Undibacterium sp. 5I1: one gene and its partner. The protein of the gene in region 1 interacts with the protein of each later gene in a pairwise test. Links are inferred from orthologs where the notes say so. Each region holds a gene or a part of one and is shown on either strand. Other genes may lie near its edges.

Region 1 (11,977 bases):
GAAACGAAAATCCACTGATGACAAAATTGGTTTTATATTAGTTTTTTTATTCTTATTAGTTATCGGCTGGACTGTCGGAATTTCAAGTATTTTTTATCTTATTTACTTATTAATTTATGGGGCAATCGTCCTGTTCCTTTGGAATCTAGAATCACGTTTGGGGCGAACAATTGCAATCGTATTAATGCCAGCAATATTGTTCGCATCTCGACGGAAAAATCTAAATAGTTTATTGAACCTTAATCTCTAAAAAATTTTCTAAGCATTAAAAATTCATCACCGGTTTATTCAGGATATCCATGAATCCTCAACTTAACGCCATCATGATTTACGCAAGACAACCTCAAAAAACTGCTGATTTCTATCAACAGTTTTTTGGTTTTAGTTCAAAACCTGAGTCAGAGGGATTGGTAGAATTAGTTAGTGCAGACGGATCAACAATAATCTTCATACATCAGGTTGCAAAAAGTTTGAAATTGGGGCAAGCTGGTGTGAAACTCGTTTTTTCTGTAACAGATGTTGAGACCTTCAAAGCGCAAAGCTTAGAACGCGGACTTGCCTTTAGCAGCACGCATCAAGCCAATGGCTATCAGTTCGCTAATGCAAAAGATCCAGACAATAACTCGGTATCGATATCGAGTCGGGCATATCGTTCTATTGCATAGATATGCTGTGTGATTTTGACGACGTTCAACATCTGACTTCTGCATGCACATCCCAAAAAACGAGTTCTTGCCAATGCTAAACCGCATTCATCACGCTGCAATCATTTGTTCTGACTACGAAGTCTCTAAGCGCTTCTATAGTGAGTATCTGGGGCTGAAGATTATTGCCGAACATTTTCGTGTTGAACGTAACTCGTACAAACTGGATTTACAATTGCCTGATGGCTCCCAGATTGAGTTGTTCTCGTTCCCTAGTGTACCGCCTCGTCCGTCGTATCCTGAAGCACAGGGGCTGCGCCATCTGGCATTTGAAGTAAGAGATATTGATCACTGCAAGCGCCACCTGAAATCACTAGGCATCGCAGTCGAAGCAATTCGTACTGATGAATATACGGGCAAGCGTTTTGTTTTCTTTGCTGATCCAGATGGATTGCCTTTGGAGTTATATGAGGTCTAAATTCTTCACTCAGCTTACCAAGAGTCTGACTTTTCTAATGGCTTGTGGCTATAAACGCCAAGAGTGCCGATAATTATCTCAGTGCATCTTAGAAGATAAATCTAAGGATCATCAACATGAATAAATTTGGAAATCTCGTTGCGTCAACATTCATGTTTATCTTTGGACTCGCCAGTCTCTGGGTGGCAATCAAAGCATTACTCAAGGGATCAATTAGCATGGCGAGTGGAAGCAAGGATGTCTTGTTTTCGACTAATCCTATCGGATTTTTATTCGTCGTCGCATTTTGGATTACCTTCGGTTTATTTCTGATCTGGGTATCAAGCCGTAAAGAGGTCGATCCTTTTCAGCCAGATGACAGCAGCGATGCAAACGGTAAGCGAGCGGACTATCTACCCGAGCCTCTGCTGCTATATAAGTCACACGCTTGGGCGATCGGCATTATTGTTCTGATGACGCTATTCATGTTACCCCTAGGATATTTCTCTCTGGCGTTGTCCCAAAGCTTGGGTGCAGGCTTTGGCTTGCTCTTGATGTTGCCTTGGTTAGCCTGGTATTTATCAACGATCTGGCGCTGCATAAGAGACATTCGATGGCAAGGTCCGGCCTTAAAAATAGACCATGTGGGAATCAAAATCTATACAGAGAACGGGCACCTAATTCCGTGGCACGATCTTGTTGGCATCCGTTTAACCGCCTCTAGCAGCAATACTTATTTGGTCGTTCAATATAGGAATCTGGACACAGCCCGTCATCGTATCGCGCCATATAGCTTGTTCAGGTCGATCATGAGTCGCATTTTTTATCGTGGCTTTGAGGCTGGGATAAAATTAACGTCCCTCAAATTCAAACGCGCTAAAGTCATGCTGACAGCGCAAGCGTTTCTTCAATATTCGAAGCGGAGTTTTTAATCGGGAACTTCTAAAAACTCTTTAATTATGATTAGTCTAATTATTCTGGGTTCTTGAGCCATTTTCGTCTTGGAAGCCGCAGAATAACTGGAATATTAAAATTGAAAAAGTCAACAATGGCGCTATACAGGATTGTGGATTGCTTACACTCTCGCTCAGGATTAAGTGGAGTTTTATTCTGCTCAAAACAGGGCAGTTGGGCGTTGGCAGCTAGGCAAGTGTGTTGACGTTGCCGCCGATAGCGGGATTCGCAATGCTTAAGCTTGGCGGAGTGATGGTGCGATTCTCTGCTCCTAGAGCGATGGTCAAATCCTTGGTGATGCTATTATTTTCTTTAGAACGACTGGTTGTAGGGAGAGGCGTTTGCTGACTTGCATTGACGCTGTTTACCTGATCAATACGCGCCCTAACCTGACTAATTTTGCTAGACAGCGATTGAATTTGCACTTTGCCTTCTATCGTTTTGGACGACGCGCAATTTACACAATCAGATAGCTGTTGCTGATACCTGGCAAGCTGCGCCTGAAGACTGGCAAGCGCCGAAGCGGCATTGCCAGGATTAGCTGCACTGTTCCCGCCAATGATTGCAGAGGATGTTATCGCCTGTACCATGCTTCACTTTCGTCCTTGCTAATATCAATTGCACCTCGTATTTAGCTAAGTCGAACGAATAGCGGAAACCTTACATGAAATACAGATTTTGACGGTCCAATAAAAATGGAAATTTCCAACTACTACTTATTCGCTAACGACAACACATTATCACTACCGCCCGCGCCGAATACTTGCGCTTTCAGATGAGCTAATTGATCACGTACCTGGGCCGCTTTTTCAAACTCCAGATTTTTGGCGTGATCGAGCATGAGTTTTTCCAAGCGCTTTATTTCTCTGCTAATTTGCTTCTCACTCATGACTTCATAGCGCGCATGCTCTTGTGCAGCTTCTAGCTCTTGCTTGGCTTCTTGTTGGCTGTAGACGCCATCAATTAAATCTTTAATCTGTTTTTTAATGCCGATAGGCGTGATGTTATTCGCCAAATTAAACGCAACTTGTTTAGTGCGCCGACGTTCAGTCTCATCAATGGCGCGACGCATAGAGTCGGTAATTTTATCGCCGTATAAAATTGCCATCCCGTTTAAGTTACGTGCAGCACGGCCTATGGTTTGAATCAGGCTACGCTCCGACCGCAGGAAGCCTTCTTTATCAGCATCCAAGATCGCCACCAAAGACACTTCTGGGATATCCAGACCTTCTCGTAAAAGGTTAATGCCGACCAACACATCGAAGGTACCCAAACGTAGATCACGGATAATTTCTACCCGCTCTACCGTATCAATATCGCTGTGTAAATAACGTACTTTGATGCCGTTGTCCGCCAAAAAATCGGTCAATTGCTCGGACATTCGCTTCGTCAATGTCGTGACCAAGACACGCTCATTTTTCTGTACACGAATCGTAATCTCGTTCATCAGATCATCGACTTGCGTTAATGCCGGACGCACTTCAATTAGCGGATCGACCAAGCCTGTCGGTCGTACTACTTGTTCAACAACTTGATCGGCATGCTGTTTTTCATATTCTGCCGGGGTAGCTGACACAAAAATCGTCTGCCGCATTTTGCTCTCAAATTCTACAAACTTGAGCGGACGATTATCTAGCGCGGACGGCAGCCGGAAACCATAATCAACCAGATTTGTTTTTCGTGCTCTGTCGCCGTTATACATGCCGTTTAACTGTCCGGTCAGTACATGTGACTCATCTAAAAACATGAGCGCGTCTGCGGGCAAATAATCCACCAGTGTCGGCGGTGGATCACCGGCTTTAGCGCCACTTAAATGGCGTGAATAGTTTTCAATGCCTTTAGTAAAACCGATCTCGGACATCATCTCTAAATCAAAACGTGTACGTTGTTCTATCCGCTGCTCTTCAATCAGCTTATTCTCTTTGCGGAAAAATTCTAAGCGTTCACGCAGCTCGATTTTGATTGTTTCTACTGCGCGTAATACGGTTTCGCGCGGGGTCACGTAATGCGAACTTGGATAGACAGTAAAGCGTGGAATTTTTTGTTTTACGCGGCCGGTCAGCGGATCAAATAATTGGAGATTTTCGATCTCATCATCAAACATTTCTACCCGTACTGCTAGTTCAGCATGTTCTGCCGGGAAGATATCAATCGTATCGCCACGCACCCGGAATGTGCCGCGGCCGAAATCAATTTCGTTCCTGGTGTATTGCATCTGAATCAGGCGTGCGATCAAATCCCGCTGGCTGACTTTGTCCTTTGTGCGTAAGGTCAAAATCATCTTGTGGTATTCGCTAGGATTACCGATACCGTAAATCGCAGAGACGGTCGCGACAATAATCACATCACGCCGCTCCATCAGTGACTTGGTGCAAGACAAGCGCATTTGCTCAATATGCTCGTTGATCGCAGAATCTTTTTCGATAAATAAATCACGCTGTGGGACATACGCTTCTGGCTGATAATAATCGTAGTAGCTGACGAAATATTCCACGGCATTACGCGGAAAAAATTCGCGGAACTCGCTGTACAACTGCGCTGCCAAAGTTTTATTAGGTGCAAAAACAATCGCAGGCCGGCCGCTTTGCGCGATTACGTTTGCCATCGTATAAGTTTTGCCAGAACCGGTTACCCCAAGCAAAGTCTGGAAAAACAAACCGTCGTTAATCCCCTCCAGCAACTTGGCAATCGCAGCCGGTTGATCGCCCGCCGGAGGAAAAGGCTGAAATAGCTCAAACTGAGAATCCGGAAAAGTGACGAACTTGCCTTCCGGCGGATTATTAGTATTGCTATTATTTTCAGCAGAAATTATCGATGCTACAGGCATGACGCACTTACCTTTGTTAGAATGGGGTGATTGAAATTTCAAGCATGTCCAGATTGTCACCAATTGGCATTATTCCAACCTCTCTGTCAGAAATTTGACAGCTAATTTTTCATATTATCACGATGAACGCACCTGCCTCCGCCTCCCTGTTCTCTGCCATAGAAATGGCACCACGCGATCCTATCCTCGGCATCACAGAGGGCTTTAACGCGGATAAAAATCCCGCTAAAGTCAATCTTGGTGTCGGCGTTTATTACGATGATAATGGCAAAGTGCCATTGTTGGAATGCGTCAAAAAAGCCGAAGCTATTTTGATGGAAAAATTCGCGCCACGCACTTACTTGCCGATTGAAGGCTTAGCTGCTTATGATAAAGCAGTACAAGAATTAGTGTTCGGTGCAGACAGTGCCGTTGTTGTAGAAAAGCGTGTCATCACGGCGCAAGCAATTGGTGGCACTGGTGCATTGAAATTGGGTGCCGACTTTTTAAAACGCTTCGCGCCGGATTCGCAAGTATGGATCAGCGATCCAAGCTGGGAAAACCATCGCGCTTTATTTGAATCTGCTGGCTTTGTGGTCAATTCCTACCCCTACTACGACGCAGTGACTAAAGGCGTGAACTTTGCAGGCATGCTAGAGGCACTGAAGGCCATGCCAGCAGGCGCGATCGTGTTGCTGCACGCGTGCTGCCACAATCCGACTGGCGCCGATCTGAGCGATGCACAATGGACGGAAGTCATCGCAGTCGTCACCGAACGCAAGCTGGTACCCTTCCTGGATATGGCTTACCAAGGTTTTGGCGATGGCATAGAAGCCGATGGCAAAGTAGTACGCCGCTTTGCGGAAACTGGATGCGCTCTGTTCGTCTCCAATTCATTCTCTAAATCCTTCTCCTTGTACGGCGAGCGCGTTGGCGCACTGAGTATTGCCGCCTCCAGTGCAGAAGAAGCTGCGCGCATCATGTCTCAATTAAAGCGTGTAATCCGTACTAACTATTCCAATCCACCAACTCATGGCGGCCAAGTAGTTGCGACCGTATTGTCAACACCAGAACTGCGCCAATTGTGGGAAGAAGAACTGGCAGGCATGCGGGTACGCATCCGCGAAATGCGCTCTGCCTTTGTTGCAGAGTTAAAAGCAAAAGCTCCAGCGTATAACTTTGACTTTGTGACCCAGCAACGCGGCATGTTTTCTTACTCTGGCTTAACGAAAGAGCAAGTAGAAAAGCTGCGTGATAACAATTCTATCTACGCTGTCGATACCGGTCGTATTTGTGTTGCAGCTTTAAACAAGCGCAATATCGATGTCGTCATTGACGCAATTGCTCAGGTTTTATAGACGTTTCAGGGTAGAAAAATTTTGACAGAACAGGCAAAGACGCATATAATCTTTGTCTCTGTTCCCTGATAGCTCAGTTGGTAGAGCGACGGACTGTTAATCCGCAGGTCCCTGGTTCGAGTCCAGGTCGGGGAGCCACAGAATTCCTAGCATGTTGCAAGTGCAGTAAAAAGTTTAACGAAGATCATCATTTCTTCTATTCCCTGATAGCTCAGTTGGTAGAGCGACGGACTGTTAATCCGCAGGTCCCTGGTTCGAGTCCAGGTCGGGGAGCCAAATAATTAAGGGGTCGCATGCAAATGCGACCCCTTTTGTTTTTCGCTCAAATGTTATTCCGATGCATTTGTTGGGAAATAATCGGTCAGTCTCTTTTTAAATCTGGCGCATAAATTGTCCTGTCCAAGCTAATCCAAGTTTCTAAAGAACAAAAGCCCGACATCAATCGGGCTTTCATTTTCAAGCATCCAATACATCAGCAAATACATCAGCAAATCAATCCGCGATCACACCATCATTAAGTAAGCTTTCTACGGCTTAACGAAACGCAAAGTAAAGCGGTCGCTCTCACCGATCTCTTTGTATTTCTGACGATTATTTTCTTTATCAGCGTAGGTCGGCGGCAGTGTCCAAACACCTTTCGCATAATCCTTTGTATCTTTAGGATTAGCATTCACTTCACTCTTCCCCACCAATTTAAATCCTGCTTGCTGGGCTAATGCGATGACATACTCTTCTGGCAAATAGCCGGTATCAATTAATTTTGCGTCTAAAGTTTTACCAGCAGCCGCGCGATGATCAACCACACCTAACACACCGCCCGGTTTAAGCACGTCGAACATCGCCTTGAAGGTAGGGACTTCTGTATGATCTCCGACCCAGTTATGCACGTTTCTAAAGGTCAGCACGTAGTCAGCTGAGTTTGCCGGTCCAAATTGCGGTGCGGCTGGATCAAAATTAATTGTCCTTGCTTTGCTGTAGCGCTCAGGATCTGCAAGAAATTTTTTATTTTGTGCGTCTGCTGTTCTGTTCTGATATGCAGCGCTGCTAGCAGACACTTTATTGCCGTCAATATTGGCGGCAATGTAATGGCCCTTCTCTTTTAAAAAAGGTGCCAGTATCTCGCCATACCAAGCTGATCCGCCCGGAGTAATTTCGATCACCGTCGCATTAGCTTGAACACCAAAAAATTCCAAGGTCTGTTTTGGGTGGCGATATTGATCTCGCGCGCGATTTTCGTCAGAACGCCAAACACCTTTGATAACGGTGTCTAAGCCGGAATCAACTACGTTAGTTTGTGCTACAACGGGGTTGAGCACGCCGCAAAGCAGAGCACTAACGGTCAGAAATAAACGTGATTTATTGATTAAATGAGATTGGGGGAAGTTCATGAATTATTCCTAGCATTTTTAAATGAGCATTAGCACTGCCTGGCTCCACTTAGGTTCAACAAGGAGATGGGTCAGAGCTATCTATTTGAAACAGTAGACCAAGCATTGTCACAACAATTCTGCATACATTGAATATATTTTTATGGTACGTCATTCTCTACAGAAGAATATACTCATCATAGTATATTTTAACTGTCCATATATTAACTGGACAGTAAGCCAATTTAAGAAAATATAATGGGGAGTATATTCAAGCAATGTTTGCAGTATCAAGCTAAAACAAAAATTCCTCTTGCATTACCTGCCCCAATTATCTGCCCCATTAAGTCAGAATAAGCATGCCACATAAAATTAAAGCCAGACATGATTGAAATCTTGAAATTTCAATCATGTCTGGCTTAAAAGGTGACGCTAAGGTGCTTCGTTCACCAGCACCAGCATCAAATCAGCGCTTTAACAAATTGAGCACTGCATGCAGTTCTTCGCGAATCTGTAATAAATTAACCGGGATTGTTACTTCCATTTCATTCAGCTCATCTTTGATCGTTGCATGCAAATTCAATTTATTTCTTGCACCATTAATCGTAAAACCCTGCTCATATAAAAGTTCGCGGATACGGCGTATCAACAAGACTTCGTGATGCTGGTAATAACGGCGATTGCCACGTCGTTTTACCGGTTTTAATTGAGTAAACTCCTGCTCCCAATAACGTAATACATGTGGTTTGACACCACACAATTCACTGACTTCACCGATAGTAAAATAGCGTTTCGCTGGTATCGGCGGCAACACAAAAGCATCGATCTTGATTTCGCTCATAAAGGAATTCAGGCAGCATGTGCAAGGGGTTGACTACCTGCAGCGTCGACCATTCCTTTAAGTTTTTGGCTAGCATGGAATGTCACAACACGACGCGCGGTAATAGGAATTTCTTCACCAGTTTTCGGGTTACGGCCAGGACGCTGGGGTTTATCTCGCAATTGAAAATTACCAAAGCCAGATAATTTTACCGCCTCGCCTCTTTCTAACGCATCACGAATCTCGTCAAAAAAAGTTTCCACCATATCTTTGGCTTCACGTTTATTCAAACCAACTTGTTCAAACAAGAGTTCTGCTAACTCTGCTTTGGTCAAGGTAGGTAAGTCTCGTTCCGCTTGTGAACGTGCTTTTGCTTCACGCATCGCCCGGTTCAAATCTGCATCAAGAACTGATTGCAGTTCGGCGGAAGTCACTTCATTCATTCTTTTTTAATCCTACTTGCTGAAAATCAAAGCGATCATCTTAAGCAGCTATGCAAAATGAGATCGCGATAATTTTTATTTATTTAGACGCACTGTCAGGTACATTGCGGCGGAGTTATCTCAACGTAATCTTGCTGAGAATTTACTTGCAGCTGCAGCCAGTAAAGATGCCATTGCAGCTTCTACCTTATCATCTTGCAGCGTACTTTGAGTATCTTGCAAGCTAAAGCGGAATGCAAGACTTTTCTCGTCAGACTCCAGTCCCTTACCACGATATTCATCAAATAAAACAACGGCTTGCAAGATTTTACATGTTTCGTTTGACTTCGCCTCAGCAAAGAAAACATCGAGTAAATCTTGAGCAGAAATTGTTTGTTTTACTAATAAAGCAAGATCACGAGTGACCGCTTGAAATTTTGAAATTTCTTGATAAATCGGTAGCGTAATGGATTGCAGACTTTGCGTATCTACTTCAAAAACGACTGGCGCTAAAGGTAAATCATATTTTTGCTGCAAACGTGGATGTAACTCGCCAACGATGCCCACTACTTTGCCATCACACTCAATACTAGCAGAGCGCCCTGGGTGCAAAGCTGGATGTTCAACTTTACTAAAGCGCAAAGTTTTAGGTGCAAACAAGGCTTCCAAGTCCGCTTTAATATCAAAGAAATCGACATTGCGTGTTGCCTGACCCCACTGTTCTTCAACTACGGGACCATATGCAAGTGCGGACAGACGCTTCGGCTGATCATAACCAGCAATCGTCAGAGGACCGTCTGGAATGGCCGCATTGCGCAGATAGATCGCACCAATTTCAAAAATGCGCACACGGTTCATCTTGCGATTTAAATTGTAGCGCGCATTAGCAACCAAACTAGCGATCAAACTGCTGCGCATCGCGCTCATATGACTGGCAATTGGATTCAGTAATTTAATCGGGGCGTCATTACCTACAAAATCTTTTTCCCAAGCCTCTTCTACAAAACTATAGTTGACGACTTCTTGGTAATCCATGTCTGCAATTTGACGACGGACTGTAAATAAAGAACGCTGATTTTCTGGCACAATGCGCATCGCGTTTGCTGCGATGGGAGGTAACGCAGGAATATTTTCAAAACCATAAACCCGGACGACTTCTTCAATCAAGTCCTCTTCGATTTCAATATCAAAACGATAGGATGGTGGCGTTACCAGGAATTCTCCCGGAGTTTGCTTAAACGCCAATCCCAAACGGGTAAATATATCGGCGATCTGCGCATCGTTCAATGCAACACCAATCACTTTAACCGCACGCGCCGTACGCAAAAGCACCGCAGGGCGCTTTGGTAAATTAACGATCAGGTCAGTGACTGGGCCGACTTTGACTTGCGTGCTACCACCACAAATTTCTACGATCAAGGCAGTAATACGTTCAATATGCTCGACTGTCGTCGCGTAGTCCACGCCGCGCTCAAAGCGATGTGCCGCATCTGTAGAAAAATTATAACGGCGCGCCCTACCCTGTATCGCTTGCGGCCACCAGAATGCTGCTTCCAGATAAATATTCTGCGTTTCGAGCGTTACGGCAGTAGAGTCACCACCCATGATGCCGGCCAAAGATTCGATCTCTTTGTCATCTGCAATGACGCCTATCCATTCATCTACTGCAACGGTATTGCCATTCAATAGTTTTAATGACTCCCCCGTTTTGCCCCAACGCACATCCAGACCACCGTGGATTTTATCCAAATCAAATACATGGGTTGGACGTCCAAGTTCTAACATCACATAATTAGAAATATCGACTAAGGCAGAGATTGGCCGCTGACCGCTGCGCTCAAGACGCTGCTTCATCCAGTCTGGTGTCGGAGCTTTGGCGTTAACACCGCGAATAACCCGACCACTGAAACGTCCACACAAATCAGGCGCAGATATTTTAACGGGTAAAGTTTCTTGCAGAGTGACTGCTACCGAATGAATTTCAGGCAGCGTTAACACGGTACCGGTTAATGCCGACACTTCACGCGCAACACCCAATACGGACAGGCAGTCTGCCTTATTCGGGGTCAACTTGATCGTGAATTTAAGATCATTTAATTGATAGTAATCCCGGAAATTTTGTCCGACCGGCGCGTCTACAGGCAAATCCAATAAACCGCCCTGATCGTCTGATAATTTTAATTCACGGGCAGAGCACAACATGCCTTGCGATTCAACACCACGCAATTTACCAACTTTGATCTCGAACGGTTTGCCATCGGCACCCGGCGGCAATACCGCACCCGCCATAGCACACGGCACTTTCATACCAACACGCACATTCGGTGCACCACACACAATATTGAGCAGAGTACCGGTGCCAACATCTACCTGACAAACGTTGAGGCGATCAGCATCAGGATGCTTGGAAATCTCACGAATTTCTGCAACGACTACATTACTAAAAGGCGGTGCGACAGCTTCTACTTCTTCTACTTCTAATCCAGACATCGTGAGTAAGTGTGACAACTCATCCGAAGTCATCTTCGGATCAACCATAGTGCGTAGCCAGTTTTCAGAAAATTGCATAATTCAGCCGTGTAAATATTCAATCATTAATACGATTTTTTACCAAAACCGCATAGGAAATTTGATGAGGAGATATAAGTTAAAAATCAAACGATCGTCATCGATTTCAACTTAATTAAACTGCTTCAGGAAGCGCAAATCTCCCTCATAAAATAAGCGCAAATCATTGATGCCATAGCGCAGCATTGCCAAGCGTTCCAGGCCGGAACCAAAGGCAAAACCGATGTATTTTTCTGGATCCATTCCCATATTTTTGATCACAGTTGGATGCACCTGACCGGATCCGGACACCTCCAGCCAGCGACCTTTTAATGGACCACTACCGAAGGCAATATCGATCTCCGCGGATGGCTCCGTAAATGGGAAGTAAGAAGGACGAAAGCGTACTTGCAAATCATCGGTCTCAAAAAAAGCTTTGACGAAATTTAAATAAACGCCTTTTAAGTCAGCAAAGCTGATGTTTTCATCAATCCATAAACCTTCAACTTGATGAAACATCGGCGAGTGCGTTGCATCACTATCTACGCGGTAAGTTCGGCCAGGAGCAATCACTTTGATCGGCGCTTGATTCATACGTGCAT
Region 2 (11,938 bases), 520 kb from region 1 along the record:
TCGGAATAATCGTCGCGACTAAACGACGTAAGAACAAGAAAATCACGATCACGACCAAAAAAATCGTAAGTATTAAAGTCAGATTGACATCATGCAATGCGTCGCGGATAGAGACCGAACGATCATTCACCTGATTGATTTTGACTGAGGCTGGCAACTGCGCTTGAAAGCCCGGCAACGCGGCTTTAATTGAATCAACTACTTTGACGGTGTTGGCATCGGTCTGGCGCTGAATCGCTAAAGTGATGGAACTTTCACCATTAAAATTAGCCGATGATTTAAAGGTTTCGTAACTATCTTCGATCTTGGCAACATCATGCAAACGAACGACTTGCCCACCTTTATTGCTGACAATTAGATTAGAAAAATCTGCTGCGCTTTGTAACTGGCGGTTAGCTAACAAGGTTAAGGTTTGTTTATCGCCGTCCAAAGTGCCGACGGGCGTGTTGGCGTTTGCCGCCTTGATACTTGCGGATAACTCATCCAGCGAAATATTCCGTGCAGCCAGTGCATCAGGCATCACCCGGACCCGTACTGCGTAACGCTTGATACCAAAAATATTCACTTGCGCCACACCATCAAGAGTGGACAAGCTAGGAGAAATCAAATGCTCGGCATAATTGGTGAGCTCCGACAAACTTAACGAGGGCGAAGTTAATGCCAAAATCAAAATCGGCGCATCCGCAGGATTGACTTTGCGGTAAGAGGGTAGCGTCGTCATTTCTACCGGTAATGAGCGTTGGGCGCGCAACAAGGCGGCTTGCACGTCTACCGAGGCGGCGTCAATGTTCCGGTTTTGATCAAACTCTAAAGTCAGTGAGGTCGTGCCTAAAGTGTTGCTGGAACTGATGACAGACAAACCGGGGATCGTGGCAAATTGCTTTTCTAGTGGCAGCGCAACCGAGGTCGCCATGGTTTCTGGACTAGCACCGGGCAAGACTGCATTGACGCTGATCACTGGCGTGTCATAACTCGGCAAAGCGGCAATCGGAATAAACCGATATGCCAAAACACCCGCAACAACGATAGACAAGTTCAGCAATACCGTCATCACAGGACGGCGGATAAATAACTCCGACAAATTCATGATGCGCTCGCTGCTTGAGAAGCGGATTTTTCTGACTTGGTGTCTGACTTCGTATCCGTTTTAGGATTAGTCGTTTTACTATCCGCTGCACGCTCACGTATCAGATTGCCGGGACGCAGATTTTGTTTGCCATCCAAGACTACTTTAGCGCCAACTTCGATTCCAGTGACGACGGCATCCAAGGCTGCGGCGTACATCACTTTAACCGGGCGCAAGCTCACTTTATTATCAACATCAACCACGTAGACCGCGCTGCCTTGCGCATTATTGATTACGGCATCAATCGGTATCACGATAGCGTCTTTAATCGTACGTACACTCAATCCGATATCCGCATAAGCGCCTGGCCACAACTTTAAATCACGGTTGTCAAACACGGCTTTGGCCTTAATCGTGCCGGATAAAGCATCTACTGCGTTGTCAACAAACTGCAAACGACCACGGTATTTTTCCGGGTGATCTGGCAATTGGGCAGTGACTGCATTCGGATTTTTCTGGTCCTCTTTTTGATTCATCGCATCCAGTGCGTCCTGCAAATTTCTTTGTGGCAGCGGGAAGCTAATGGTGATCGGGTCCATCTGGGTAATCGTTACCAGCGCAGGCACAGTGGTGGTAGCCTGTACTAACGAACCTGGATAGACACTAATCACACCCGTGCGTCCTGCGGCTGGGGCAACAATACGATCATAGGTCAGCGCTACTTTGGCCGCATTCACCGCGGCACGATCAGAAGCAATTACCGCAGCTTGTGCGTCTACTTGAGTCTGACTGGTATCGACCACACTTTGCGACACGAATTTTTTATCGAGTAAATCTTTGCTACGCGTCAGTTGTCGCTGATTGTCAGCCTGAGTTGCAAGGTCTTTATCCAGTTGCGCCTGCGCCTTTGCCAGATTGACTTCATCGGCACGGCTATCCAGAGTAAATAGCAAGTCGCCTGCTTTGACAAACTGTCCTTCCTTGATATGCACTTTGGTAACGGTACTGGTAATTTGAGGACGAATATCGACGGTGCTTAGCGCCGTAACAACGCCGTTGGCAGAGAGCTGCACGGGGTAATCACGCTTGATCGCCAGGGTGGTCGAGACACTGATAGGACGATTATTATCGGCACCTGCTTTGCTGGCTTTGTCACCTGCATCGGTTTTAGCGGCACTCCATTTGTAGTAGCCACCGGCAGCCAAACCAGCAACAACTAACACGGCAACGATCGTCTTTAATTTACTCATACTCTTTTACCTGGTGGGTAGGACAAAGCCAATAAAATTTAGCAGCTTGTTGATTGATTAATTAATTAGTCTATGGGTCTAGTGGGTTCGTACATTCAGTACATTTAGTGCAAAATTGCTTTCATCAATTCATCAGCGTTTACTATTTTTATCACATGAAAAATTGAAACAATTTGACCAAATTTTAAAGATGGTAATGCTATCAAAGAAAAAGCCAGCTCAAGAGCTGGCTTTACTATTTAATACTTTTCGTTACAAGCAACGCGGTTCATCAGACTACTGCGCCGTCTGTGTCGTCTTTCTCTTTGATCGGCTTAATCAAGTCTTCACGTTTAACCCCCAGCCACATCGCAATCGCCGCTGCAACAAACACAGAAGAGTAAATACCGAAACAAATACCAATCGTTAATGCAATGGCAAAATAGTGCAACGTCGTGCCACCGATGAAGAGCATGGACAACACCATCATTTGCGTACAGCCGTGCGTAATAATGGTGCGGGAGATCGTGCTGGTGATCGCATTATCAATCACTTCTGTAACCGACATCTTACGTTGCTTACGGAAATTCTCACGAATACGATCAAAAATAACCACTGATTCATTCACCGAATAACCCAACACAGCCAATACCGCAGCCAAGACAGAGAGATTAAATTCCCATTGGAAGAAGGCGAAGAAGCCCAAAATAATCACCACGTCATGCAAGTTGGCGATAATCGCGGCGACCGCAAATTTCCATTCAAAACGAATCGCCAGATACGCGACTACGCCCAAAATAACAAATAGCAGGGCCATCAAACCATCATGCGCCAACTCATCACCAACTTGCGCGCCAACCAACTCAACTCGTTGCAACTTAACATCAGCATCATGCGCTTTTAAAGCACCAAATACCTTATCTGTTTGCTGAGCTAAAGTTTCATTCTTTGGCAAAGGCAAACGAACTACGATCGTTTGCGCCTGGCCGAAAGTCTGCACCGGGGCATCCAGATAACCAGTGCTGTCAACGGTCTTACGGACCTCATCGACATTGGCGGCCTTGGAATACATCACCTCCATAACGGTACCGCCAGTAAATTCAACTGAAAAATTCAAATTTTTATGCAGCAAGAAAAATACAGCTGCGACAAAAGTCAAAGCAGAAATGACATTAAATATCAGCGCATTGCGCATGAAAGGAATGTCTTTTTTAATACGGAATAATTCCATGATAAATCCCTAAATTCTTATTGTGTCGGCGGTATTGATTAGTCTGCAGGTTTCCAAATCTGTCCGATCGCAAGAGAAGTTAATTTCTTCTTACGTCCGTACCACAGATTGACCACACCACGCGAGACAAACACGGCTGAGAACATCGACGTTGCAATCCCCAGACAATGCACAATCGCAAACGCTTTAATCGGACCCGATCCAAAAATCAGCAGCGCCAAACCAACAATCAAAGTCGTCACGTTGGAATCTAGAATTGTCGCCCAGGCACGGTCAAAACCAATCGAGATCGCAGCTTGAGGTGTATTACCAGCACGCAGCTCTTCACGGATACGCTCGTTAATCAAGACGTTGGCGTCAATCGCCATACCCAGTGCCAGCGCAATCGCCGCCATACCAGGTAGAGTCAATGTGGCCTGTAACAAGGAGAGAATCGCTACCAGTAATAATAAGTTGACGGACAGGGCCATCACACTGAATACACCAAACAGCATGTAGTAAGCGATCATGAAAACGGCAATTGCGATAAAGCCATACAGCGTAGAGTTAAATCCCTTTTGGATATTATCTGCACCTAATTGCGGACCTATCGTGCTTTCCTCAATAAAGTCCATTGGAGCAGCCAGCGAACCAGCACGCAACAACAACGCCAAGTCACTTGAAGCGGCGGTAGAACCCATGCCAGTAATATTGAAGCGGGAACCCAACTCATCCTGAATAGTGGCTACTGTCAGCAACTCGCCCTTACCTTTTTCAAACAAGACGATCGCCATTTTTTTGCCGATCTTACCGCGCGTACCTTCACGCATTTTGCGACCACCATCGCCATTCAAATCGATACTGACAGACGGTTGTTGATGCTGATCAAAACTGGCAGAAGCACCAGAAATATAATCACCAGTAATCACAGGGTCCTTATACAAAATTGCAGGTGCACCACGACCAACTTTAAATAATTCAGAACCAAATGGAACTGCAGTATTTTCATCCACCAGACCAATTACACTTTCATCTACCAGACGCACTTCTAATGTAGCCTGGCGTCCAATAATATCTTTCGCGCGGTTGACATCCTGCACGCCTGGTAATTCCACCACGATGCGATCAGCGCCTTGCTGCTGAATAATCGGCTCCGCAACGCCAAGTTCATTCACCCGTTTAGACAAAGCAATAATGTTTTGTTTAACGCCTTCTGTCACCGCTGCCTTCAAGGCCTCTGGCTTCAAAGTGATCAGCAAGCTCAGCTCGGTGTTATCTGCGTTTTTGACATCAGTCATCTGCACATCGTTGATCTGACTAGACAAAACATTTTTCGCCTTACCTAAGGTATCGGCATCACGGAACTTCACGGTAATTTGCTGACCGTCACGAGAAATACCCGAGTGGCGAACTTCTTTATCCCGCAGTACGCTGCGCACTGTAGATTGCAGACCTTGTAAGCGGGTATTTAATAATGCTTTGGTATCGACTTGCATCAAGAAATGGACACCGCCTTGCAAATCCAGCCCCAGCGACATCGGCAAAGCATGCAAACTTTGCAGCCATTTTGGCGTGTCATTCAGCAGATTGAAGCTAATGCTATACAAAGGATCGGCAGGATCAGTATTCAAGGCTTTTTCTAATGCGGCCTTCGCTTTGAACTGGATATCGGCATCCTTAAAACGAGCACGGACAGAGCCTTGAGTGCCGTTATTCTCGTAAGACAAACTAGTTGCGGTAAGGTCCTGCGCTTTCAGCGCTTGCTCAACGCGACCCAACATATCGCTCTCAACTTTGACAGTTGCGCGAGCGCTATTGATTTGAATTGCCGGGGACTTGCCAAAAAAATTGGGGACTGTGTACAGCGCGCCAAATACTAGCGCGACGATGATCAGAAGATATTTCCAGAGGGGATAGCGATTCATATCGGTTCAGATTAAATTAAATACTGGGCTGAATGTGCAACGCAGCCATAAAATCCAGGGCTGCGTTGAATCACAGTATCAGATCGCTTTGATCGTGCCTTTAGGCAACAACATAGTGATAGCCACTTTTTGCACAACAACTTCAGTGCCGTTAGCGATTTCTATCGTGACATAAGCCTCAGTGACTTTAACCACTTTGCCTAACACGCCGCCAGCTGTGACCACTTCATCATTTTTCGCCAAAGCGTCCATCATCGATTTTTGTTCTTTTTGACGCTTCATTTGCGGACGTATCATCAAAAAATACAGCACCACAAACATCAAAATGATGGGCAGGAAACTCATCAAATCACCGCCACCACTAAAAATGGAAGATTGCGCATAAGCATTGGAAATAAACACGTTAAGACTCCAGTAAGATTTTAATAATTATCTGCAAGACAATAAAATTGGAAATGAATCAGCATAAGCGTCTCAAATGGTGCCAAAACCACCAAATAAAAGAGCACACCTAAAGAGCTCGCCATCAATCACAAAGCGCCACATTCTAGCATTGGAGCAGCGGCTTACCGTGATTTAGTCGCTTGATGTTGGGGATTAAAGTCAGGGTTAAGCTTAAATAGCAGCAAATAAATCTAGGCACTGATAAACGTCATGCTCAATCAGCGGCGAATAATTCAGATACAGGCAATTATTCTTGAACTTACGCTACAAAATAATAAATATACTCCTATCGTGTATATTTAAGATGTCCATATAATCATTGGACAATAAGGCATATTTCTAAAAATAAATGGGGAGTATATTCATCGATTAACGAAATCAGAGCGAACCATTACGCATTGAACTGACTGAATTATTGCACCCGGCGTATCTGCAAACCCCGTTGTTGCAATAAATCCAAAATGCTGTTCTTGCCCACCATATGACCAGCGCCGACGACGATCAGTACCGGCTTATTGCCGTTGACAAGCTTAATCACTTTGTCGCTCATGCCGATATTGCGATCATCCAGCAACCGCTTCATGAGCTTAGCGGTGCTGGCGTCTTTATCTGCGGATGACTGCATGATTTTCTCTAAGGCAGGCAAGTCACCACTTTTCCAGGCGGCCACCATTGCTTCGGAATCCCTCATCGCGTCGCCATCCTTCATACTCGCAATCGTATAGGACAACATTTCATCGCTCTCAGCATCGCTGAAGTCAGTCAATACTTTCATTTGAAAAGCCAGTGTCTCCAGTTGGTAGACAGACTTACCGTCCGCTTTGGCTCGCTTTAAAAAATGCAAATCAATCCCTGCATCTGGGGTGTAGCCAGTGCTTGTCATCATGCCGATCATTAAGCCAGTTGCAACGACGCCCGGCTTAAGTTGTTGCATCTGTTCTGCCGCCGGACCAAAGCTAGTAGATAACTGTGCCCAGGTCTGCGCAGACAAATGTTTTTCCAGCTTGTCTGGAGCGACATACATGGTTAAAGGCATGACTTTTTTGAGCGCAGCCATGTCGGTGACATCAGTTTCCACTGCAAGTATTTTTGCATTTTTATACGCCGTCTCGACTGCTGGCGACATCGGATAGAAATCGGGCTTGGCCAGATGGATGGAACCAAATAAATATCCGGTCTTGGTACCGGACTTTATCTCCCATAGAAAGCCCTTAGTTTTCTCTGCACCCTCAGCAACGCTGCTATTGGTGTCGGCATAGGCGCTATTCGAAAAGACCAGACAAGCCAGGCTAAGAGCAATCCATTGTTTGAACGTCATACGTCTGTTTTTAAAAAATGAAGAGATAAGTTATCGGAACACACTAATCCTAAATTGATAGAATTGACTCAAACCCCGCGCGCACGATCTGCATGGAACTGCGCAACAAACTCTGGAAAACGTTCGTCATCTAATGACTGACGTATGCCCTTCATCAGTTCCAGGTAGTAATGCAAATTGTGGATAGTATTGAGACGGGCACCCAGGATTTCGCCTGTGCGGTGCAGGTGATGCAAATAAGCGCGGGAGAAGTTTTTGCAGGCATAGCAAGAACAGGTGTCGTCCAGCGGTGCTTTCTCTTCTTTGTAGCGGGCGTTCTTGATTTTGATGTCGCCATAGCGGGTAAAAATCCAGCCATTACGTGCATTGCGGGTTGGCATGACGCAGTCGAACATATCGATACCGTTTGCCACACCGGCGACCAGATCTTCTGGTGTGCCGACGCCCATCAGATAATGCGGTTTGTTCTCTGGCAAGCGCGGGCCAACATGTGCCAGGACGCGCAACATGTCTTCTTTTGGCTCGCCAACGGATAAGCCACCGATGGCAATACCATCAAAATTAAATTCATTTAGGGCCGCCAACGATTCGTCTCGCAGATGTTCAAACATACCGCCCTGCACGATGCCGAAGAGAGCATTGGGATTTCCACCCTGATCAAACTCATTTTTTGACCGCTGTGCCCAGCGCAAGGACATGCGCATGGACTTGGCGGCTTCTTCTACTGTCGCCGGGCGGCCATCGATCTCATACGGTGTGCATTCATCAAACTGCATCACGATATCGGAATTGAGTGCGCGCTGAATTTGCATGGAGATTTCCGGCGATAAAAATAAGCGCTCGCCACTGATTGGTGACGCAAACTTTACACCCTCTTCCGTGATCTTACGCATCGCCCCAAGCGAGAACACCTGAAAGCCGCCGGAGTCGGTCAAAATCGGTTTATCCCAGCCCATAAAGTCATGCAGACCGCCAAACTTATTGATAACACTCAAACCAGGACGCAGCCATAGATGGAAAGTATTACCCAGAATGATATGAGCATCGATTTCTTTCAGTTCCAACGGCGACATCGCCTTGACCGAACCGTAAGTACCGACCGGCATAAATATCGGTGTTTCGATCACTCCGTGGTTGACAGTCACACGACCGCGACGGGCGGCGGTGGTTTTGTCTTTTTTAATTAATTGAAATTCGAGCATAAGGATTTACCGACCTGTATATAAAACATTTGTAAGGTGCGCCGTGCGCACCGGAGACCTGGGTGTAATTTAGATGCCGCTATGTGTAAACTATCTTATTACTGATCAGAGGTATTAGTCAGCAACATCGCATCACCATAACTAAAAAACCGATACTCGTTGGCAATCGCATGAGCGTAGGTGGCACGAATACGATCATAGCCTGCAAACGCAGATACCAGCATCAGCAAGGTTGATTTTGGCAAATGGAAATTCGTGATAAGCCTGTCTACTGTTTTGAACACATAACCTGGCGTGATAAACAAATTAGTGTCATCGCTACCGGCCTGCAAAGTGCCCGTTTGCGACGCGGACTCCAATGCACGCATGCTGGTGGTACCCACTGCGACGACAGCTTTACCCGCCGCTTTAGTAGCGCATATTGCATCAACCGTCGCTTGCGGCACGGTGTACCACTCACTATGCATTGCGTGGTTGGCTAGCACCTCGGTACGTACTGGCTGAAAAGTCCCGGCGCCGACGTGCAAAGTCACATACGCAAAGTTAATACCTTTGGCGCTGCACGCATCTAGTAAGGCCTGATCAAAATGCAAGCCGGCGGTAGGCGCGGCCACTGCGCCAGGCACACGTGAATACACCGTTTGGTAACGGTGCTCATCAAAATCGTCAGCTTCATGATTGATGTAGGGCGGCAACGGCAAACGACCGTATTGCTCAATCAGCTCAAACACATCACCCGGGAAATGCAGAGTAAAAAATTCTCCCGCACGCTCACCGACGACGACATCAAACGCATCTGCCAAGCGGATTTTGGCGCCAGCATGCGGTGATTTGGAGGCACGCAGTTGCACATGAACGATATGCTCGTCGGCCGTATTGCTGACCACACGCTCCACCAGCATCTCAACCTTACCGCCGGTTTCTTTTACCCCGTGGAAGCGTGCTTTTAGTACGCGGGTATCATTAAATACCAGCAAATCACCCGCAGATAATTGATCGACGATGTCAGCAAAATGGCGATCCACCAATACATCACCATCAACATGCAACAAGCGCGAGGCAGAACGATCCGGCAAGGCCGTCTGCGCGATCAGGTTTTCTGGCAAATCAAAATCAAAATCACTTAAAGAGTACATGGAGAAATGGTGCTTCTAAAAAATTAATAATAAAATGAAACCAGGATGTCCAATGATTCTGCGGCTTCTGGCATGATATTGGCCTGCGAGGCTCAGAATCATTGGACATCCAAATTGGCAAGAATGGCATGCATAGACTTGATCTTTAATTGAAAAAGAGATTAAGAGACTCTCTTTTGGGCATTAAAGACAATCTAGACAATCTAGTTAAACGATACCAACAGCAATACAAGCCACTTAGTAGACCACTTAATTAGCGAAATAGTGCGCTTGCAAAAAAAGCTGCTAGACACTGTATAAAAAAACAGTAGAATGGCGCCAGACAACTTGTGATCTCAGCCCAACCGCCAACTGCAAAACCGAGCATTTTACCCTATGCCCCCTGCCCCAATAATAAAAGCAGCGAAAGTAACCAAGCCTCCCAAACAAGCAGCGCCAGCAAAAACGCCTGCCAATAAGTTGGAGGATAAGTTTGCCAAGCTAGGTTTGCGGTCTGAGATGGATTTTGTGCTGCATTTGCCCATGCGCTATGAGGATGAAACCGAAGTCACCGCCATGCGCGATGCGGGTTTCCGGGGTGGCAGTATGGTGCAGGTGGAAGGTTTAGTAACCGCCTGTGATGTGCAATACCGGCCAAGACGGCAACTGGTTGTGACTATCGCCGATGACACATCGCAAGTGGTGCTGCGCTTTTTAAATTTTTACGGTAGCCAGATCTCACAAATGGCGGTCGGCATGCGGGTTCGGGCACGTGGCGAATTGCGCCATGGATTTTTTGGTGCTGAGATGGTACATCCCGCCTACAAAATGGTAAATGAAGGTGCCCCCTTACCAACGGCGTTGACACCGGTGTATCCGGCAGGTGAAGGCGTGTCGCAAACTATGCTGCGCAAACGGATAGCGACGGCTCTATCCAAGGTGGAGTGGCAAGATACTCTGGCACCCGCACTGTTAAGGGAATTGTATTTAGAGAGCTTTGAGAGCTCGGTACGTCTGCTACACAATCCACCGCCCGATGTCGACCAGCACAGCCTGATCGAGCGCGAGCATCCTGCCTGGCAGCGTATGAAGTTTGATGAACTGTTGGCGCAACAACTTTCGCTGAAACGCGCCCAGCTGGCACGTCGCTCTAAAGGTGCGACGGTATTACCTACGGTCGGTGAATTATGCAATGCGTTCGTGATGACGCTGCCGTTCACATTGACCGGTGCGCAAGAGCGCGTGCTCGCAGAAATTCGCTCCGACTTAAAACAAGCTTATCCGATGCAGCGTTTGTTGCAAGGCGATGTAGGCAGTGGGAAAACCATCGTCGCCGCACTCGCAGCAGCGCAAGCGATTGACAGCGGTTATCAAGCTGCTTTGATGGCACCGACGGAGATATTGGCAGACCAACATTTCAGAAAAATCGCCGCCTGGCTAGAACCGCTAGGCGTCAAAACTGCCTGGCTCACCGGTAGTCTGAAAAAGAAAGATAAAGAAAAAGCACAAGCCCTGATCGCTTCCGGCGAGGCACAATTAGTGATCGGCACGCATGCGCTGATTCAGGATGCGGTACAGTTTTCCAAACTTGGATTGGTGATTGTCGATGAGCAGCACCGCTTTGGCGTGGCACAGCGGTTAACGTTACGCAATAAAGGCGAGGCAGGCAAAGTCCCGCACCAATTGATGATGTCGGCCACGCCGATCCCGCGTACCTTGGCGATGACTTACTATGCTGATTTAGAAGTATCGGTGATTGATGAATTACCGCCAGGTCGCACTCCTATCGTCACCCGCGTCGTGGACCAAAACCGTCGTGACGAAGTGATAGAAAGAGTGCATGCTGCGGCACAAGACGGCAAACAGGTTTACTGGGTTTGTCCGCTGATTGAAGAATCAGAAACCTTGCAACTACAAACTGCAACCGACACCCACGCCATGCTCAGCGCAGCACTGCCTGACTTGCGCGTAGGTCTGGTGCATGGACGTCTTAAGCAATTAGAAAAGCAATCCGTGATGGATGCCTTCACCCGCAACGAGGTGCAAGTACTGGTTGCGACGACGGTGATTGAAGTCGGTGTCGATGTCCCCAATGCCAGCCTGATGGTGATAGAACATGCAGAACGTTTTGGCCTATCGCAATTACACCAGTTGCGCGGTCGGGTTGGGCGCGGCGCTGCCGCCAGTGTTTGCCTGCTACTGTATCTGGGCCCGCTGGGTGGCACAGCCAAACAACGACTGATGACCATGCGCGAAAGTACCGATGGCTTTGAAATCGCGCGTAAAGATTTAGAATTACGTGGTCCCGGCGAATTTCTCGGTGCCAGACAGTCGGGCGAGGCGATGCTGCGTTTTGCCAACCTGGAGACGGATCAATGGCTGGTCGATAAGGCGCGTGAATTGGCAGTTCAATTGCTTGCCACCGATGT

The links.
Region 2: the proteins of pheT (region 1) and secD interact in binary tests that used the Escherichia coli proteins (3 or more experiments, as listed by UniProt). The link is inferred for Undibacterium sp. 5I1 from one-to-one orthologs.

The regions. Positions count from the first base shown.
Region 1 is NZ_JAVIWI010000001.1:2,031,640-2,043,616, forward strand. The notes cover bases 8,684-11,715. They hold pheT (phenylalanine--tRNA ligase subunit beta), read right to left. Parts: upstream 11,397-11,715; coding sequence 8,970-11,396; downstream 8,684-8,969. Other genes in these bases: RGU72_RS09030 (integration host factor subunit alpha), read right to left, coding at 8,684-8,849; pheS (phenylalanine--tRNA ligase subunit alpha), read right to left, coding at 11,508-11,715. Outside these bases: RGU72_RS08980 (VOC family protein), read left to right, coding at 300-665; RGU72_RS08985 (VOC family protein), read left to right, coding at 739-1,122; RGU72_RS08990 (hypothetical protein), read left to right, coding at 1,239-2,033; RGU72_RS08995 (FlxA-like family protein), read right to left, coding at 2,244-2,645; excinuclease ABC subunit UvrB, read right to left, coding at 2,768-4,882; RGU72_RS09005 (amino acid aminotransferase), read left to right, coding at 5,005-6,219; RGU72_RS09020 (methyltransferase), read right to left, coding at 6,747-7,607; RGU72_RS09025 (MerR family transcriptional regulator), read right to left, coding at 8,053-8,427; more of RGU72_RS09030, read right to left, coding at 8,436-8,683; more of pheS, read right to left, coding at 11,716-11,977.
Region 2 is NZ_JAVIWI010000001.1:2,560,889-2,572,826, forward strand. The notes cover bases 2,998-5,990. They hold secD (protein translocase subunit SecD), read right to left. Parts: upstream 5,431-5,990; coding sequence 3,565-5,430; downstream 2,998-3,564. Other genes in these bases: secF (protein translocase subunit SecF), read right to left, coding at 2,998-3,526; yajC (preprotein translocase subunit YajC), read right to left, coding at 5,509-5,832. In the rest of the region: RGU72_RS11295 (efflux RND transporter permease subunit), read right to left, coding at 1-1,087; RGU72_RS11300 (efflux RND transporter periplasmic adaptor subunit), read right to left, coding at 1,084-2,316; more of secF, read right to left, coding at 2,588-2,997; RGU72_RS11320 (TraB/GumN family protein), read right to left, coding at 6,287-7,192; tRNA guanosine(34) transglycosylase Tgt, read right to left, coding at 7,261-8,394; tRNA preQ1(34) S-adenosylmethionine ribosyltransferase-isomerase QueA, read right to left, coding at 8,493-9,530; ATP-dependent DNA helicase RecG, read left to right, coding at 9,906-11,938. UniProt on the Escherichia coli protein: Part of the Sec protein translocase complex. Interacts with the SecYEG preprotein conducting channel. SecDF uses the proton motive force (PMF) to complete protein translocation after the ATP-dependent function of SecA.